Regions from separate parts of the Peribacillus sp. JNUCC41 genome, predicted to be linked through region 2. Evidence: predicted binding sites of a transcription regulator. Region 2 holds the regulator's gene; the other holds the start of a gene.
The links. Region 2 encodes NrdR, which represses ribonucleotide reductase genes. Its sites were predicted from a motif close to AACACNATATATNGTGTT; they were not measured.
Positions count from the first base shown of each region.

Region 1: the regulator NrdR is predicted to act here: its motif matches at 6,215-6,232, upstream of JNUCC41_RS25865 (vitamin B12-dependent ribonucleotide reductase).

Region 1 covers NZ_CP062163.1:5,351,428-5,360,604, forward strand. Annotated here, with positions in the region: gene JNUCC41_RS25840 (DUF1385 domain-containing protein) at 1-509, shown strand, start outside; gene JNUCC41_RS25845 (SA1362 family protein) at 648-1,022, shown strand; gene JNUCC41_RS25850 (patatin-like phospholipase family protein) at 1,045-1,926, opposite strand; gene splB (spore photoproduct lyase) at 2,013-3,038, opposite strand; gene JNUCC41_RS25860 (hypothetical protein) at 3,176-3,361, shown strand; gene JNUCC41_RS25865 (vitamin B12-dependent ribonucleotide reductase) at 3,494-6,064, opposite strand; gene JNUCC41_RS25870 (lipoate--protein ligase family protein) at 6,456-7,292, opposite strand; gene JNUCC41_RS25875 (rhodanese-like domain-containing protein) at 7,496-7,879, shown strand; gene gcvPB (aminomethyl-transferring glycine dehydrogenase subunit GcvPB) at 8,043-9,177, opposite strand, start outside.
Region 2 covers NZ_CP062163.1:261,249-270,425, reverse strand. Annotated here, with positions in the region: gene mutM (DNA-formamidopyrimidine glycosylase) at 1-677, shown strand, start outside; gene ytaF (sporulation membrane protein YtaF) at 757-1,389, shown strand; gene coaE (dephospho-CoA kinase) at 1,413-2,012, shown strand; gene JNUCC41_RS01315 (glyceraldehyde-3-phosphate dehydrogenase) at 2,173-3,210, shown strand; gene speD (adenosylmethionine decarboxylase) at 4,156-4,536, shown strand; gene nrdR (transcriptional regulator NrdR) at 4,806-5,267, shown strand; gene JNUCC41_RS01300 (replication initiation and membrane attachment family protein) at 5,332-6,744, shown strand; gene dnaI (primosomal protein DnaI) at 6,731-7,669, shown strand; gene ytxC (sporulation protein YtxC) at 7,790-8,650, shown strand; gene thrS (threonine--tRNA ligase) at 9,040-9,177, shown strand, end outside.

The DNA of each region.
Region 1 (9,177 bases), 400 kb from region 2:
TGGAAAGCTTGTTCAAGTTGATATTATTGCTGGTATACATTTACGTAGTATCCATGACGCCTTTGATCAAGCGTGTCTTTCAGTATCACGGGGCAGAGCATAAGGTGATCAACTGCTTTGAAAGCGGAAAAGAATTGACCGTAGCAAATGTGCAGGCAAGTTCACGCCTTCATTATCGCTGCGGCAGCAGCTTCATTTTATTTACAGTCATTGTAGGCATGTTCGTCTATATGCTTGTTCCGACCGATCCATTATGGCTCCGTGTCGTGGATCGAGTATTGCTAATCCCCGTCGTGCTTGGCATAGCCTTCGAGGTACTGCAGTTGACCAACAAAGTAAGGGATATTCCCTTTCTTCGTTACCTCGGCTATCCCGGACTTTGGCTTCAGTTATTGACAACCAAAGCCCCTACCGATGATCAAGTCGAAGTCGCATTAGCATCCTTCCAAGAACTGTTAAGGTTGGAAAAAGAAACAGAAAAAAGTTTAGAATCCGATGTAATTGTGTAAAACTTCTATACACATTTTGATTATGGAAAATCATATACTAACTATGGGAATGCTCTTTACTTTTTTTTAAATATTTTACATTAATGATGTTTAAAATAAGCTAGAAATGCTTATGATGCTCTTAAGGAGGTGTCTTTGTTGAAACGTTTCATATCTTTCATGATATACGGAATCATCGCCCTCGGAGTCCTCGGACTAATGAGCCGACTATTTAATGACCCGATTGGCTTTTTTAGAAACATTCTCATAATAGCCATTGTCGCAGGGATTATTTATATGATTTATACCGGATTAACAAAGGGAAAACCAGTTAAGAAAGAGCAGCAGGCATTCCGAAAGGCTGCCCGCCAATCGAAAAAAAGGCTAAAAAACCGAACTTCGAAAAAAGATAATGTGGCTAGCTTCTCTGCAGCAAAATCATCAAAGAAAATAAAATGGAGAAAGAAAACGGATAGTCACTTAACCGTCATCGAAGGGAAAAAGAATAAAAAGAAAAATCGGGCTTCTTTTTAAGAGCCCGATTTTTTATTTACAATCAATAAGTCCATTTTTTAAGGAATTCTCTCGTGCACTGCCTGCCCCGATTCATCAATTCACCCTTTTTTTCATCATTCAGATTGAAATCCATTGCAGAAATTCCCTTCATCGGAATAAATACAATATTATGGACGTGTTTCTTGGAAATATACCGTGCATCATGGGCATCTTTCATCGTTTTGAATAATGCGGAGAACAATTCAACCGCATTATCCACCTCATGCGGTTTCCATATCTCATCGACACTTAGCCGCAAACCGATGACTGGCCTTTCCTTTCTTACATGATCGGAATTGAATAGCCACATTGGAAAATTGCTTAACACACCTCCATCTACAAAAAGGAACTTGCGTTTTCCGACATCAAGTTTGACTGGCTCAAAAAAATAAGGAATGCTACAACTCATTCTTACTGCCTTTGCCACTGGAAAAGTGCTCGGATCAATGCCATAGTTCGGTAAATCATCAGGCAGTACCACCAATTTCCCATTTGTAATGTCAGAGCTTATGATTCTGAGGGAATTCGGTCGAATATCCTTAAAGGTGACTACATTCCTTTCGGCAAGTTTACCGGCGACCCATGTCTCCAGAGCGTTGCCTTTATAAAGGCCAAGTTTCCAGTATAAAAGGATCCATTTGGCAAACGGGATAGGCAAAAGACCACGCCTTTTGTCCAGCAGACCGCTTAAATCTATATCAAGAAAAAGCTTTTCCATTTCTTTACCTGTGTATCCAGCTGCTACAAAAGCTGCAATTATGGAGCCTGCACTTGTACCGGCTGTTCGATGGAATACAAATCCCCGTTCTTCTAATTCCTGCAGGGCTCCCACTAAACCATAGCCTTTAATCCCGCCTCCGGAAAAAACGCCGTCAATAATCATAGCTGCCCTCCCCTAATCCGGTCTTTACATTTCTAAGCAGGATTAGAGCGATTTATGACAGTTTTTAATAGAAAAATTGCCTTGATTCAGGTAAAGTACTGAATTACCGCCTTAGGGAAGAATTCCGCGATATACCCACGAATGGTCGTTTCCAGTTCTGCGGCTTCTTCTTTTTGATAAACATATTTACCAATTCCATATCGGCCCCATTTATATTTACGCTTTGTTTCGTCCAGTTCCAATTTTGTTTTCGGGTAGTTTTTTTGAATCACTTTTTTTGCTGGGCCAGTAAACCGATGCTGAATTAATTCGAAGGTCAAGTCAGGGATATCCACCCCATTCAAAGCCTCACTTAACCGTTCGAATAATTCATGGTAGCCCTCCTTCCATGCTTCATGACGATATATTGGAGCTACGATAAAACCGAGGGGATATCCTGCCCCTGCCACTTTACGTGCCGCTTCCATCCTTTCTTCGAAGCTCGAAGTTCCGGGCTCGAAATTCTTTATCACATAACGTGAATTTATACTGAATCGAAATCTTGTTTTTCCATTATGTTCAGCATCCAACAGATGGTCGACATGATGAAATTTAGTTACGAACCTTAGAACCCCATATTCACTTTTTCCAAAATATTCTATGGCCTTTTTTAACGAATGTGTCAAATGGTCAATTCCGACGATATCCGATGTACAGGCTGCCTCAAAACGGGTAATTTCAGGCTTTCTCTCATTTATATATTTTTCGGCTGCTTCGAAAATCTCATCAAGATTCACATATGTCCTAATATATGGTTTTGATCCGAGTGTCGTCTGTAAATAACAATAGTGACAATGCCCCATACACCCTGTAGCAAGAGGTATGGCATATTCAGCAGATGGCTTTGAGGAATCGAATTTCAATGTTTTTCTGATTCCTACCACAAGCGTCGATTTGGCGACACGATATTTTTGCAGATCATTTTCTCCAGGTAGATCCCTAATTTGGTTATGCGATGTGGTCTCACGGATTTCAATGTTCAAATCTTCAAATTTCTTTTTTAATTCCCGGCCAAGCGGGTATTCCAGTGCCCTTGGCTCAATATATACTAACTGTGGCATAAATGGTTTCATTTCGATCTCCATTCTTTTATCGATTTGTTCATATTTTCAATCGAACTACACAATCTAATTCATAAGGATAGTTTTTCTTTATTCTGTTAGCCTCATGATTGTTTATACTTGGTAATTCAAAATGAAGGAGATGCGATATGGTTAATAAACGAGACTTCTTGACAAATGGAACGGGGAAACAAGCGATCACCGTCCAAACAGATAATAAATATCCAAATCCAAGGAATATACCTGGAGACTCGGTCGATGAATTTTCGGTATTGAAAGATGGCAACCAATATCTAGCTGAAAAGGAAATAGGGCAGCAAAATGAAAATGGTTGATTGAACGCAAAAAGAAGACCGAATTTACGAGGATTCGGTCTTCTTTTGCTATGTAACTGAACAGGCTGTTACTTGAAAAAAAAGTCGTTAAGATAGCTTTGCAGCATACTTAACGACTTCCCTTCCATCAGCTTATAGCCCACATTTCAATTGTGCTCCGCAATTCGTACATGTATTGCATCCGCCCATTTCCTGAACTTCACCTTTACGGCAGACCGGGCAAGTGTTACCCACTTCCGATCCAATTGTAACATTCGTCGAACGCAGTTCATTTATCGTATCGACCAAAACAACTTTCTTCTTAACTTCCACATCTGTCAATTCATCCATTTCAAGCTGCTCGTCCATTTGGTTTTCTTCCGCTTTGAGCGTAAGGACCTGACTGTCACGGCTTCCGTCCACATATACAGTACCGCCTTTTGCTCCGCCTTTATAAAGACGTTCATATACTTTTTCAACTTGTTCGACCGTATATCCTTTTGGCGCATTGACTGTCTTACTGATCGAACTGTCAATCCAGCGCTGAATGATGCATTGAACATCAGCATGCGCTTCCGGGGCTAATTCCATAGCGGAAATGAACCATTTTGGAAGCTCTTCTGTATCGGCTTCCGGATGACGTTCCAAGTATTCCTGTACAATGTCAGCCTTCACCTCTATGAATTTACCCAGACGGCCGCTGCGGAAATACGTGAAAGAGAAATATGGTTCAAGACCTGTTGATACCCCAACCATCGTTCCTGTGCTTCCTGTAGGGGCCACTGTCAATAAATGAGAGTTACGGATGCCATGTGCAGCAACACTTTCCCTGATATCTTCCGGCATTTTTTCCATAAACCCAGTTTGGGTGAAACGTGTTCTAAGCTCATTGGTTTCTTCGTCCGTTGACCCGATCAGGAACGGGAAACTGCCTTTTTCTTGAGCAAGTTCCACAGAAGCCCTGTAAGCAGTAGTCGCAATCGTTTCAAATACCTTGTCAACCAGGATATTTCCTTCTTCAGAACCATATTCCGTTTCACAATAAATCAATAGGTCATGCAGACCCATTACACCAAGTCCAACCCGTCGCTCGCCCAGTGCCTGTTTTTTGTTTTCATCCAAGAAATAAGGAGTTGCGTCAATGACATTGTCCTGCATACGCACACCGACTTCGACGGTTTGCTTAAGTTTCTCGAAATTAACCGTTTTGCTATCTTTATCAGCCATTTCAGCCAAATTGACTGCCGCAAGGTTACATACTGAATATGGGGCCAATGGCTGTTCGCCACAAGGGTTCGTGGCAACGACCTGCTGACCGTATGCTTTGGCATTCGTCATTTCATTAGCATTATCAATAAAGAAAATTCCTGGTTCAGCAGAATATGTCGCACAAATGTTTATTAAGTTCCAAAGCTCTTTAGCTCGGATTTTACGGTAAACACGGACTTTGTGACCCATTTTTTCCCATTCACGAACATCACCGACATTATGCCATTCTTCATTGTAAATGGCCATTTCTTCGGCATTATAGCTCTCTACATCAGGAAAACGCAATTCGTATTCCGCATCTTGTTCCGCCGCTTCCATAAATTCCTTAGTCAGGCAAATAGAGATATTGGCTCCAGTCAGAAAATCCGGATTATGGACACTGTACGTTCCACCTGTACGGATCTTTTCTTCTGCATCCCTAATGATTTTCTCACTGAACCCACCTTGGCCAGGAATCTCCTTATAATTGATGATCCCTTGATACATAGCCGTTTCCTGTTCCGTATGCGGCGTGAATTTCAATTTATCCGTCGCATATTTCTTGATGGCTTCATCTTTAGTGTTTTCCACTAGGTAACGCAGAATCCTTGGATTTTGCATTTTGGAAATGATGAACTCCGCAATATCAGGATGCCAATCAGCAAGCATGATCATTTGCGCGCCGCGTCTGCTGCCGCCCTGTTCAACAAGATGCGTCAGTTTTGCAATATCGTCAAGCCATGATACTGAACCAGAGGATTTTCCATTCACCCCTTTTGCCAGAGTGTTTCTTGGACGCAGTGTCGATCCGTTCGTACCCACTCCGCCGCCGCGGCTCATGATCTCCATCACTTGTTTCCTATGTTCTGAGATCCCTTCACGTGAATCCGGTACGAATGGCATTACATAGCAGTTGAAATAAGTAACGTCCGTATTGGAACCTGCACCGTATAATACTCGTCCTGCCGGGACAAAATTAAGGTTCTTTAATTCTTGATAGAATTTATTGAACCATTCCGTTCTTTTTTCTTCCGTGGTTTCCACTGATGCCAAGCCCGTTGCATTACGTTTCGCAATTTGTTCATAGTATATTTCAAGCGGCTTTTCGATTATATCCAACGGACGGTTAATAATTCCCGTCTCCACTTCTTCCGGATTATCCAATACGCCACGGAATTCTTCATCCACCAATACCTTGGCTTTTTTGGTTTCCCAATCAATTTCAACGATGTAACCGAGACCCCTTGCCGGGAATTTCGGATCTTCCTTAATCGTCAACACGACGAAATCGCCTGCCGAGAGTGTGATTTTTTCAGTATCCTTAAAAGAATAGCGGTCAAGCATGACTAGACGGGACACTCCCTTATGCGCCATTTTCATATCAGCAGTTACAGGGTGAACCTGGGGAAATAAAGAAATATCCTTATTCAACCTTTCTAGATCAACCTTTAAAGCTTCTTTTATTACAACCGACATAATTCCCTCTCCTTTATATGTTTCAAGATCCGTTCTTGCTGCCGCAAAAATCCTTATGTAGCCTTACATGTCCGTTTCGCTTAACAAGTACCCTAAATTTATCATAGCGAAACTCAAAAATCAACATATAGTGTCGCATTAAATATTTCAACTACTATATATTGTGTTTGTTTTGAATAACTTTTAATTTTGTCAAACGATAAATCAATTAATATAGTTAGCAAAAGGGAGGAAAATGTCGATTTACGATAATTTTTCATCAGATTTCAATTAATTTGGACCTTGCTTTTTCCCCATCCCTTTTAGGGCTTATCCCTGCAAGGGATATCTTATTAGGTCAAAAAATCTGAAAAAACTTTTTTCTTTTATCACTCTTATTATCCCACTTCTTCTATCTCATAAAATTCCATTCATCGCTTTCATATTTACTTTCTGCAATGGCCTTCACTTCCTGCAATTGCTTTTCGGTTAGGACGTATGGCTCTAAATCGATCGAAAGTCCTTCGGCAAAACCTTTTTCAAAAGCTTCTTTCGCTTCAGGGATGGTAACCTTTCTTCCAGCAATGTCATTTATGGCCACAGCTTTATTTTTCAGGTTTTTTTGCATTCTCTCTTTAACCCTGTCATTTGAGAATTTAAATACGCTAAAAAGCTTATCATCATCAAGATCAAGCAAAATGGACCCGTGCTGAAGGATGACGCCTTTTTGCCTGGTTTGAGCGCTGCCAGCGACCTTCCTGCCCTCGACGACCAGTTCATACCAGCTTGGAGCATCAAAACAGACGGAAGACCTGGGCGATTTTAAAGCTTCTTTTTCCTGATTGGTTCGAGGCACGGCAAAATAAGCATCCAATCCCAGATTCCTGAACCCCATTAATATTCCTTCAGAAATGACACGATATGCTTCAGTAACGGTAGTTGGCATTCCCGGATAGGATTCTGGAACGATTACGCTATAAGTCAATTCATGCTCGTGCAGTACCGCTCGTCCTCCTGTTGGCCTGCGAACAAAACCAAGTCCCTGCCTTTTGACCTCTTCCAAATCAATTTCCGCTTCAGCCTTTTGAAAATAACCAATCGACAATGTTGCTGGATCCCAGCCGTAAAAGCGTATGATTGGCGGAATTTCACCTTTGCTTTGCCAGTTTAACAGTGCTTCGTCCAAAGCCATATTAAAACCCGGTGAACAATACCCCGAATCTATAAAACCCCATTTTTCTTTAGTCATCCTTACCCCTCGTTTCAATAGACTGTTTTTCAATCCCCCACAAAAAACTCACATGTAGTAGTTTAACAGACTTTAACACTCTAAAAAAGAACGTGCTATCAAGTCGATGAAGAATTTGATGAAAATTCTTTTTGATTATTGGGTAAAGCAATTATATAATAAGGATTGTCTGTATTCGTTAAGGTAGAAGGGAGTTTTTATGTTTGGAAATATTATATACGCTGCTCATCATCTTGGGAGTGGTTATTGCGTATTCACTTTTTAATTGGTACCGCCAGCGTAAAATCGTTAAAACATTAACACAGGACGAATTTATCGCTAACTACAGAAAAGTGCAGCTAATCGATGTGCGGGAACCGAATGATTTCGATAATGGTCATATCTTAGGCGCAAGAAACATCCCTATGACTCAAATGAAAACCCGCTTGGTCGAAATTAGGCCGGACAAGCCTGTATATTTGTACGCTCAGAGCGAAATCATCAGCGGAAGAGCTGCAGCCATGCTATACAAAAAGGGCTACAGGGAACTTTTTCACCTAAAGGGCGGTTTCAAGATGTGGACCGGGAAAATCAAAGCAAAGAAATAAGACCCCATCTCCGCATGGGCTCTTTTAAATTAAAAAGACTTCTTCTGCATCATGCGGGCTTTAGGGAATGAAAGTTAACTGTTGAACTTTTAATGAACTCTTACATAAACATGAAAAAATCCCCGCCGGCTGGCAGGGATTTTTTTTCGTGTAAGCTATCAGTCTATGCTTGAAAACGCAGAACAGGTTTTCTTGCAGCAAGAGTTTCGTCAAGCCGCTTTATAACGGTTGTATGCGGAGCTTCCTGAACGATTTCCGGGGTTTCTTCCGCTTCCTTGGCAATCTGGATCATCGCATCGATGAACGCATCCAGCGTTTCTTTAGACTCGGTTTCAGTCGGTTCTATCATCATTCCTTCTTCCACGTTCAACGGGAAGTAAATGGTCGGAGGATGATAACCGAAATCCAGCAATCTTTTGGCTATATCGAGAGTCCTTACCCCTAATTTCTTTTGACGGCGTCCGCTTAATACGAATTCATGCTTACAATGACGATTATATGGTAAGTCAAAAAATGGTTCCAACCTACGCATCATATAATTGGCATTGATGACCGCATTCTCGGTGACGGCTTTAAGACCATCTGGCCCCATTGAACGAATGTACGTATACGCCCTCACGTTTATCCCGAAATTACCATAATAAGGTTTTACCCTACCGATGGATTGCGGACGATCATAATCAAGAACGAATTGCTCACCTTGTTTGACCACAAGCGGTTTAGGCAAGTAAGGAATCAAGTCCGACTTCACCCCTACAGGACCAGAACCCGGGCCGCCGCCGCCATGCGGGCCTGTGAATGTTTTATGGAGATTTAAGTGAACCACATCAAAGCCCATATCACCCGGTCGTGCTTTCGATAGAACTGCATTCAGGTTGGCTCCATCATAATAAAGCTTCCCACCTGCGTCATGGACAAGTTGGGCCATTTCCAAAATATTTTCTTCAAACAATCCCAATGTATTGGGATTCGTCAGCATCAAGGCCGCGGTATCCGGTCCGACAACACGCTTTAAATCCTCAAGGTCGACTAACCCATTTTCATCCGACTTCACTGTAATCGTTTCAAGGCCGGCAACAGTTGCAGAGGCAGGATTCGTACCGTGTGCAGAATCAGGTACAATCACTTTAGTCCGTTCTGTATCGCCATTCGCTTCGTGAAAAGCGCGAATCATCATCAATCCAGTCCATTCACCGTGAGCACCTGCTGCAGGCTGTAATGTCACTTGGTCCATACCGGTGATTTCCGTTAAGTGTTCCTGCAAATCAAATAATAGTCCCAATGCTCCCTGAACAGTA
Region 2 (9,177 bases):
TTACGGGAATAGGTCGTCGGGGCAAGTTCCTCATTTTCACCTTGGATGATTATTCGTTGGTTTCGCATTTAAGAATGGAAGGAAAATACGGCGTGCATCCAAAAGAAGAGCCGTATGATAAGCATACCCATGTGATCTTCACTTTCACGGATGGTAGTGAACTCAGGTACAGGGATGTCCGGAAATTCGGAACGATGCATCTATTTGCCAAAGGGGAAGAACTTGAGCGGCTGCCACTGTTGCATTTAGGGCCTGAACCGTTGTCTGAAGATTTTACTGTCGAGGGGCTAAGTAGCAAGTTGGCAAGAACCAACAGGAAAATCAAACCCGTTCTCCTTGATCAAACGGTTGTCGTCGGGATTGGGAATATATATGTAGACGAGTCGTTATTCCGTTCCGGTATCCATCCGGAGAGAATCGCTTCTTCACTCTCGTTGCAGGAAATCAAAACGTTGCATGCAGAAATCATCGCGACGTTAGGTGAAGCTGTGGAAAAAGGCGGGAGTACGATTCGTTCATACATTAATTCCCAAGGGCAAATCGGCATGTTTCAGTTGGAACTTAATGTTTATGGACGAAAAGGCGAGAACTGCAAAACATGCGGCACGCCACTTGAAAAACTGGTCGTTGCAGGACGTGGCACACATATTTGCCCGTCATGCCAGCCGTTAAAATAGGGAATGTTTTTTCAAACACATCGGATGGGCTCCATCCATATACTAGGGTAGCAACGAGTAGGGAAGGAGTATTATTCCGATGTGGCTACAAATTATTTTTCTTGCTTTTGCAGTTAGTATTGACGGATTTGGCGTAGGTATGACATTCGGTATGCGGAAGATGAAAATCCCCTTAAGGTCAATAGCGGTCATCTCGTTTTGTTCTGCATTGAGTTTAGGTATTGCGATGGTCATCGGACAATTCATCAGTCAGCTCATATCGGTCGGGGCGGCTGAAAAAACGGGTGGCATCATCCTCATTTTCCTTGGTGCCTGGATGGTATACCAGTATTTTAAGCCTGAAAAAGATTTGAAAGATGATAGATATCATGAAAAGATCATCTTTAATTTTGAAATTAAATCACTTGGGGTAGTCATTAATATTTTACAAAAACCATTGAATGCCGATTTTGATAAATCAGGTACGATTACGGGTGTTGAAGCGCTTGTTCTGGGATTTGCACTTTCGCTGGATGCGTTCGGGGCCGGAGTTGGCGCGGCTATGATCGGCATTTCACCGATTATCCTTGCAGGGTGCATCGCTATTATGAGTTCAATTTTCATTTGGAGCGGGATTCAAAGCGGGAAATTGCTTTCAAATAATAAAGTTGTACAGCAATTGACTTTTCTTCCAGGTGTACTGTTGATTATCATCGGTATATTCAAGTTATGATACATGGTTAAAAGGGGGAGCTTATGGGACAAATCATTGGAATCACCGGGGGCATCGCCAGTGGGAAAAGCACCGTCAGCCTTTATTTACAGGAACTCGGATTCACGATTGTCGATGCAGATCTGGCTTCCCGTGCCGTCGTTGAGCCGGGTGAAGAAGCCTATCATCAAGTTGTGAAGGCATTTGGTGAAGATATCTTATTGCCGGATGGGGGTATAGATCGCGAAAAGCTCGGGTCGATCATATTTAATGATCAGGAAAAGAGATTGCTATTGAATGGCATCGTGCACCCTGCCGTCAGGAAATGGATGCGCCTCAAAACGGAAGAGGCACTATCATCAGGGGAAGAAACGGTGTTCATGGATATTCCGCTCCTATTCGAAAGTAAGCTGACATTCATGGTGGAAAAGACGCTTTTGATCTATGTGGATGAGCAAGTTCAATTGCAGCGATTAATGAACAGGAATGGTCTTTCGGAGACGGAGGCACTAGCCAGGATCAATTCGCAAATGCCTTTGGCCGATAAAAAGGCTTTAGCGGATGCCGTAGTCGACAATAATGGGGATATTAATGAGACGAAAAGGCAAGTGAAGTCCTTACTTCGCGAATGGCATGTCATATAATTATGATAAAAAAGAAGAAACCACCAGGTTTCTTCTTTTTGTGTTGAAAAAATAAACACAATCCGCATTTTTATTAGCACAATTCCTCTTAATTATGTTATACTAATTACATGTGGAAGGTAATAAGTATAACACTAATATTTTCTGGAGGGTCCGAACAATGAATTCAAGAATAGCGATTAACGGGTTTGGGAGAATTGGAAGAATGGTTTTCCGAAAGGCCATATTAGATGAGAGTTTGGACATTGTTGCCATTAATGCAAGCTATCCAGCTGAAACTTTAGCACACTTACTAAAATATGATACGATACATGGTAAATTCGACGGTATCATTATAGCGGAAGATGATTCACTAGTAGTGAATGGCCGCCGAGTAAAACTAATAAATAACCGCGATCCAAAGCTATTGCCTTGGAAAGAGTTGGACATAGATATTGTAATTGAAGCTACGGGCAAATTCAATGATCGTTCTAAAGCGGCTCTTCATTTAGATGCAGGGGCAAAAAGAGTTATTTTATCAGCGCCGGGTAAAAATGAAGACGTTACCATTGTAATGGGTGTAAATGAGGAAGTGCTGGAAATTGACAAGCATTTCGTCATATCCAATGCATCTTGTACAACCAACTGTCTTGGACCGGTTGCAAAAGTGCTTGATGAAAAATTCGGCATAAACAACGGTTTAATGACGACGATACATTCTTATACAAATGATCAAAATAATATCGATAACCCGCATAAAGACTTAAGACGTGCCCGTGCCGCTGCGGAAAGCATGATTCCTACGACCACAGGAGCTGCAAAAGCCATCTCGCTAGTGTTGCCGCAATTAAAAGGCAAGCTTCATGGAATGGCGATCCGCGTACCGACACCTAACGTATCTCTAGTCGATCTTGTTGTGGATTTAAACCGTGATGTCACGATTGATGAAGTGAACCAAGCCTTCATCGATGCTTCAGAAAATGAACTCAAAGGAATTATGGAATTCACGATGGAACCTTTAGTTTCCAGTGATTTCAAAACGAATCCTCACTCTGCAATCATCGATGGTTTGACGACGATGATGATTGGGGACAGGAAAGTGAAAGTCCTTGCATGGTATGATAATGAGTGGGGTTACTCCAACCGGGTAGTGGACCTTGTGAAATTGGTGGGATCCGAGTTGAAAAAAACTTCCGAAGTCGAACTATCAGTAAAATAATGAAAAGAAATCGAGCCTGCTAAAATTTTTTAGCAGGCTCAGTTTGTAGACAAAAAGGTTTCAAAATGGCCACAATCCGAAACCTTTTTTGGATTTGGAGCAGTTATAGAGAATAGTCACCCCACGCATATCATGTTTTCTTTTACATGCGGCTACTGCTCCTGGTTTTCCAACTTTCTCAATCACTTGTAAAACTAGAGGCTATAAGATATGACTAGCATACGTATTTACGGTTGTTATCATTGTCCCCAAAACAAATCCATTGCGGTTTGATGCCGCATGAAACGAATAGGCAAACTTGTTTTGTTCGTTCATCTTTCACATAGCAGCTATTCTAAGGTTCAGTTGAACTGTCCTTAATCTTCTTGGCTCCTTTCTTAAATAGACTGTAGGTAAAAGGAGATCTTACTGTTAAATCAAAGTTGATTGGAACGTAAGGTGAGATTCCTGCGGGAAAAGCGCGTCCAAGGGAGACCCCGCAGGCGCAATGGCGCCGAGGAGGCTCCCGGACCGCCCGCGGAAAGCGAGTGCCTGAAGTGGAAATCAACGGCCAAATATTAAAAGAATAGACAAACTTGATTGGGGTTTGCTTATAGTCTGAGCCTGCTAAAATTTTTTAGCAGGCTATTTTTAATGCAGTGACCCATCAATTCCTGGCTATTTTAAGGCGCTGAATAAACCCGGAAAACAGAATTTCCCTTACATTGGTACCTTAGCTATAGCCCTATTGCATATAAAGTTTATCTTTCCAAAATTTTAATTTGGAGTTGCAAAAAAAATTCAAACAATATATACTATGAATCGTGAACTTCTTCAAAAGCGGTTTGCATGATGGCTACTTAAAGGGTTAGGACCTCTTTGGACTAACTTTCCCCCGTGGTAGTTATCAGAACTTATTTTTAAATCATGGTAAGGGGGAAGCTTAATATGGAAACAGCTTACACTATGGAAACAATGGGTAGACATGTCATTTCAGAACTTTGGGGTTGTGACTTTGAAAAACTGAACAATATCGATTTAATTGAAAAGATTTTTGTTGATGCTGCTTTGAAATCAGGTGCAGAGGTACGGGAAGTTGCCTTTCACAAATTTGCTCCACAAGGAGTCAGCGGGGTTGTCATCATTTCTGAATCACACTTAACGATTCACAGTTTTCCAGAACACGGCTATGCGAGCATCGATGTCTATACATGCGGTAACTTGGATCCGAATATTGCGGCAGATTATATTGCAGAAGCTTTGAATGCGCAAACACGTGAAAACATAGAATTACCACGTGGTTTAGGTCCTGTACAAATGAAAAAAGCCAATATAAGTGCCCTATAAAAAACACGTATACACAGAGATGCCATGGGTGCATCTCTTTTTTAATGCAATGAATCGGCAGCCTGCTTCACATTATAGCTATGGATTGCCTTATAGCACAAAGACCTTGACAAAGGTGCTCCAAGGGCGGAACAAAAGTGCCTGCTGCTGGAAGTTACACTTTTTACTTGTACTGGCCGTTCCTTTTAATATAAGATTAAGATAGAGAAGTAAATCCTTGGGGAACATTTAGATAGGGGAGTCCTACATAAAATACGGAGCTGATAATGATGAAATGCCCATCATGTCAATATAACGGAACAAGAGTGCTCGATTCCAGGCCAGTCGATGAAAGTAAATCGATTCGACGACGCCGTGAATGCGAGGCATGTGGTTTTCGATTCACGACATTTGAAAAGGTGGAGGAAACACCGCTTATTGTAGTGAAAAAGGGCGGGACACGGGAAGAGTTCAGTCGTGATAAAATCCTGCGTGGCTTAATCAGGGCTTGCGAAAAACGCCCGGTTCCCTTGAAGGAACTAGAGCAAATTACCAGTTATGTAGAAAAAGAACTGCGCAACCAGGGCATATCGGAAGTGAAAAGCGACAATGTCGGCGAAATGGTAATGGACAAGCTGGCGGAAGTCGATGAGGTTGCCTATGTAAGGTTCGCATCCGTCTATCGACAATTTAAAGATATCAATGTCTTTATCGATGAATTGAAAGATTTAATAAATAAAGAAAGAAAGTAGAGCTGAAGATTCACTTTGGCTCTTTTTTCACTACATCTTTTGAAAGGTTTGAATGGAGATGTCAATGCATTGGCAAGAATTGCTCCCAGCGGATTCATATTTGGTCTCATCTGCGGGGCTGCTTCATGATTATGATCGGAAAATACTTACCCGACTATATCAACCTCTTATTGGACCTATCTGCATTAGCCTATATATGACGTTATGGAGTGAGCTGGAGGAAAACAGGCTATGGTCGGAAATCTCCTCACATTATCAATTAATGAATACCATCGGCCTTAAGTTAGGTGATATTTACGAAGCACGCCTTTTACTTGAAGGAATTGGTCTGTTGAATGTATATAAGAAATCGAAAAATGAAACGAAGGAATTCATCTATGAGTTAAACCCGCCGCTTTCACCCCAGCAGTTTTTCACGGATGGAATGCTGAATATTTACTTATACAAAAAAATCGGCAAAGCGCAATTCAACCGGTTAAAGAGATTCTTTTGTGATGATCATATCTTAACCGATCAATATGAAGGTGTGACTAAATCTTTTGCGGAAGTATTCTCATCAGATCATTTGGACTCTTTATATGTAACCGATGAAGCGAAAAACGAATGGAAACCGATGCCTGAGCAGCAATTCATCGATCGGACGGAAGGCGTCGAGCCATCGGGGTTTGACGACTTATTTGATTTTGACCTTTTACTTGCCGGGATGAAATCCTCGATCGTACCGAAAAAGGCCTTTACTCCGAAAATAAAAAGTACGATTGCCAAACTTGCTTTTTTATATGGCATTGATCCGCTGGAAATGCAAAAACTAGTAATGGATGCCGTTTCATTGGATGATGAAATCGATGAGGAAGTGCTCAGAAAGGCGGCAAGGGACTGGTATCAGATCGAACGGCAGGCAGATATGCCTTCCCTAGTCAATCGGGTGCAGCCGATTCGTGAACGGACACAAAAAGAAGAACCGAAAACACAGGAACAAGAGTTAATCCGTCATTTGGAGACGATTTCCCCGAGGGAGCGGCTGATGCAATTGTCTGGAGGTGCAGAGCCATCAAGCGGTGATCTGAAAGTGGTTGAGGGAGTGATGATCAATCAAAAGCTGAATCCGGGTGTCGTCAATGTCTTGATTGAATACGTCATGCTCAAAACGGATATGAAGTTCACGAAGGGCTATGTGGAAAAGCTGGCAGGCCATTGGGCACGGCTGAAGGTCTCTACGGTCGTCGAGGCGATGGAACTGGCTAAAAATGAACATAGGAAATATCAGGACTGGGCTCAAGGAAGCAGGAATGCTGCGAAGGGCGGCCGGAAAAAGGCGATACGGGAAGAAGCGGTTCCGGAGTGGCTTGAGAAAAAAGAAGAAGCACAGCAGGAGCAGAATGCAGATCAGCCTGAATTGAATGCCCAGAAACGCGAGCTTCAGGAGAAATGGAAGCAGTGGAAAGCAGGAGGTGAAATGAACGATGGAAAAGATTAATAGATCCCTTAATAAATTGGCCAATACAAACCAATTTCAACAGCGTTATGAAAAGCTGAAACAGGAGATTTTTGAAGACGAACAAGTGCGGTTATTTTTGAATGCCAACAGTTCGACGGTCACGAAGGAAATGATTGATAAAAATTTGGGGAAGCTTTATGAGTTCACTTCACAAAGCAATAAATGTGATAAATGTCCAAGCTTGAATGGCTGCATCAATATGATGCAAGGGTATTATCCCAAATTGGTGATTCAAGGGAAGGCCCTGAACCTGAATTATGAAATCTGTCCGCGGAAGTTGGCAGAGGATGAAAAGCGGAAACGGGAAAAATTGATCCACAGCCTGTATGTACCGAAGGATATTTTAAAGGCGACCATTGAGGACTTTACCCAAACGGATAATGATAACAAACGCTTGGACGTTTTAAGTAAGGCGATGTCGTTCATTATGGAATATGAGCCAGGTAAAATGCAAAAAGGCTTATATATATATGGGAAATTCGGTGTTGGGAAAACGTACTTATTAGGTGCGATTGCCAATGAACTTGCAGAAAGGCAAATTTCCTCCCTTATTGTCTATGTCCCTGACTACTTGCGGGAACTTAAAGGATCGATCGGTGATAATACGGTCAATGAAAAAATTGAGATGGTGAAAACGGCCCCTGTCCTCATGCTGGATGATATTGGAGCGGAGTCCATGACGAGCTGGGGACGCGATGAGGTTTTTGGTCCGATTTTGCAATTTAGGATGCTGGAAAACCTGCCGACGTTTTTCACTTCGAATTTTGACCTGAATGGCCTGGAGAACCACCTAACCTTTTCACAGCGCGGTGAGAAGGAAGAAGTGAAGGCGGCCAGGATAATGGAAAGAATTCAATATTTAGCGGAGCCGGTCAAGCTGGATGGCGTGAATCGGAGAAGATGAAGGAAAGTGGTCTCTTAATGGAGGTCACTTTTTTCTTTTACAAGACTCATCCTACTTCTAAACACGTCCCCATCCCCATATACATGAACAAACAGGCAAGGGGGAAGGGGGGATGTCGTAGTGCAAATTTCGTTTCAAAACGATTCAGAGGCAATGAAATTACTGAATTTCGTTTCTGTCCATCCACTGGGGGCAGAATTTCAAGCATACATTCGATTTCTTCCGCAACAAGGCATGCATATGGATATGACGAAGTCTTCAGGTGATAAATGGCTAATTTTGCTTCGTGATGCATTTCATTCTTTTTTATTGGAAGAAAAGACGATTCCTGTTCTGGAGCAAATAATAGTCGGTAAATTTTTTTATAGGGAACGGGAAGAAATTGAAGCCATCATTGAAATTGCATCATCGATCATCGAGGCGGAAAGAGCCAGGGATCAAGATGGAGCATTCAATACGGAGAAACGATTGATTGAGGAAGGACTTCAAAGCATCTTGGCTGGAAAGGTATCTTTTTCATTCGATTCTTTTACGACCTTCCGTTTAAAATCATTTCAGCACACTTTGGAAAAGTATGTCGTTAAGGCGATTGATGAATACAAGCTGGAGCAGGACTATCAAAATTTCATTGCCACGCTCCGTGATTGCCTTCATGGGCAGGAGTCGAAATTAAGAAAGCTTCACCTCGTCAACCGGGATGGTTTTCATTTCTATGATCAGAAATTCAGCAAACTCGACCGGCCGAAAATCAATAGTATGATCGACAGGAGGCTTCTTGCCAAAAGTTCACTTTTTCTCGATACGGTGATACTTGCCCCGCTTTTATCGATTGCTCCTGAAAACTTGTGCATCTATACTGATGATAAGGAAGAAGGGCTGATCCAGACCATTTCAAGGATTTTCGAAGAACGGGCAACCATCCTGCCACTTTCGTCATTTTCGATGCATTTGAATGATCTTTCGTGGAAAAAAGAAAATTAACCTTGATTTTCACCGTATAACAAATTATAATTTCCTACATACTATTAAAAAACTAAAAGTTATGATGAGGACAAGGGTATTCTAGTCGCCGATTATCAGAGAGGGGAGCCAACAGGCTGTAAGCTTCCTATTCGCATGGAACACTTACCACCTTTAAACTTCGGCTCGGAAAGCAGGCATTCTGCGAATATGAGCTGACGGGAAGCTGCCGTTACCAAGTTACAAGTGCCATTTTGCCGTGAAAGGCAAGCTGGAACGAGGGTGGAACCGCGGGTTAATGATATTTATTACTAAGCTCGTCCCTGTTTTATACAGGGGCGGGCTTTTTTGTGTTGTAATGGAATCAAAACCTGTAATTTGTCCGAACAATAAGAAGGAGTGAAACTAAAATGTCAGAATTACTGAAAATATCTTTTCCTGACGGAGCGGTTAAGGAGTTTGCCAAAGGGACAACAACTGAAGACATCGCTGCATCCATCAGTCCTGGTTTAAGGAAAAAATCCATTGCCGGAAAATTCAATGGTGAA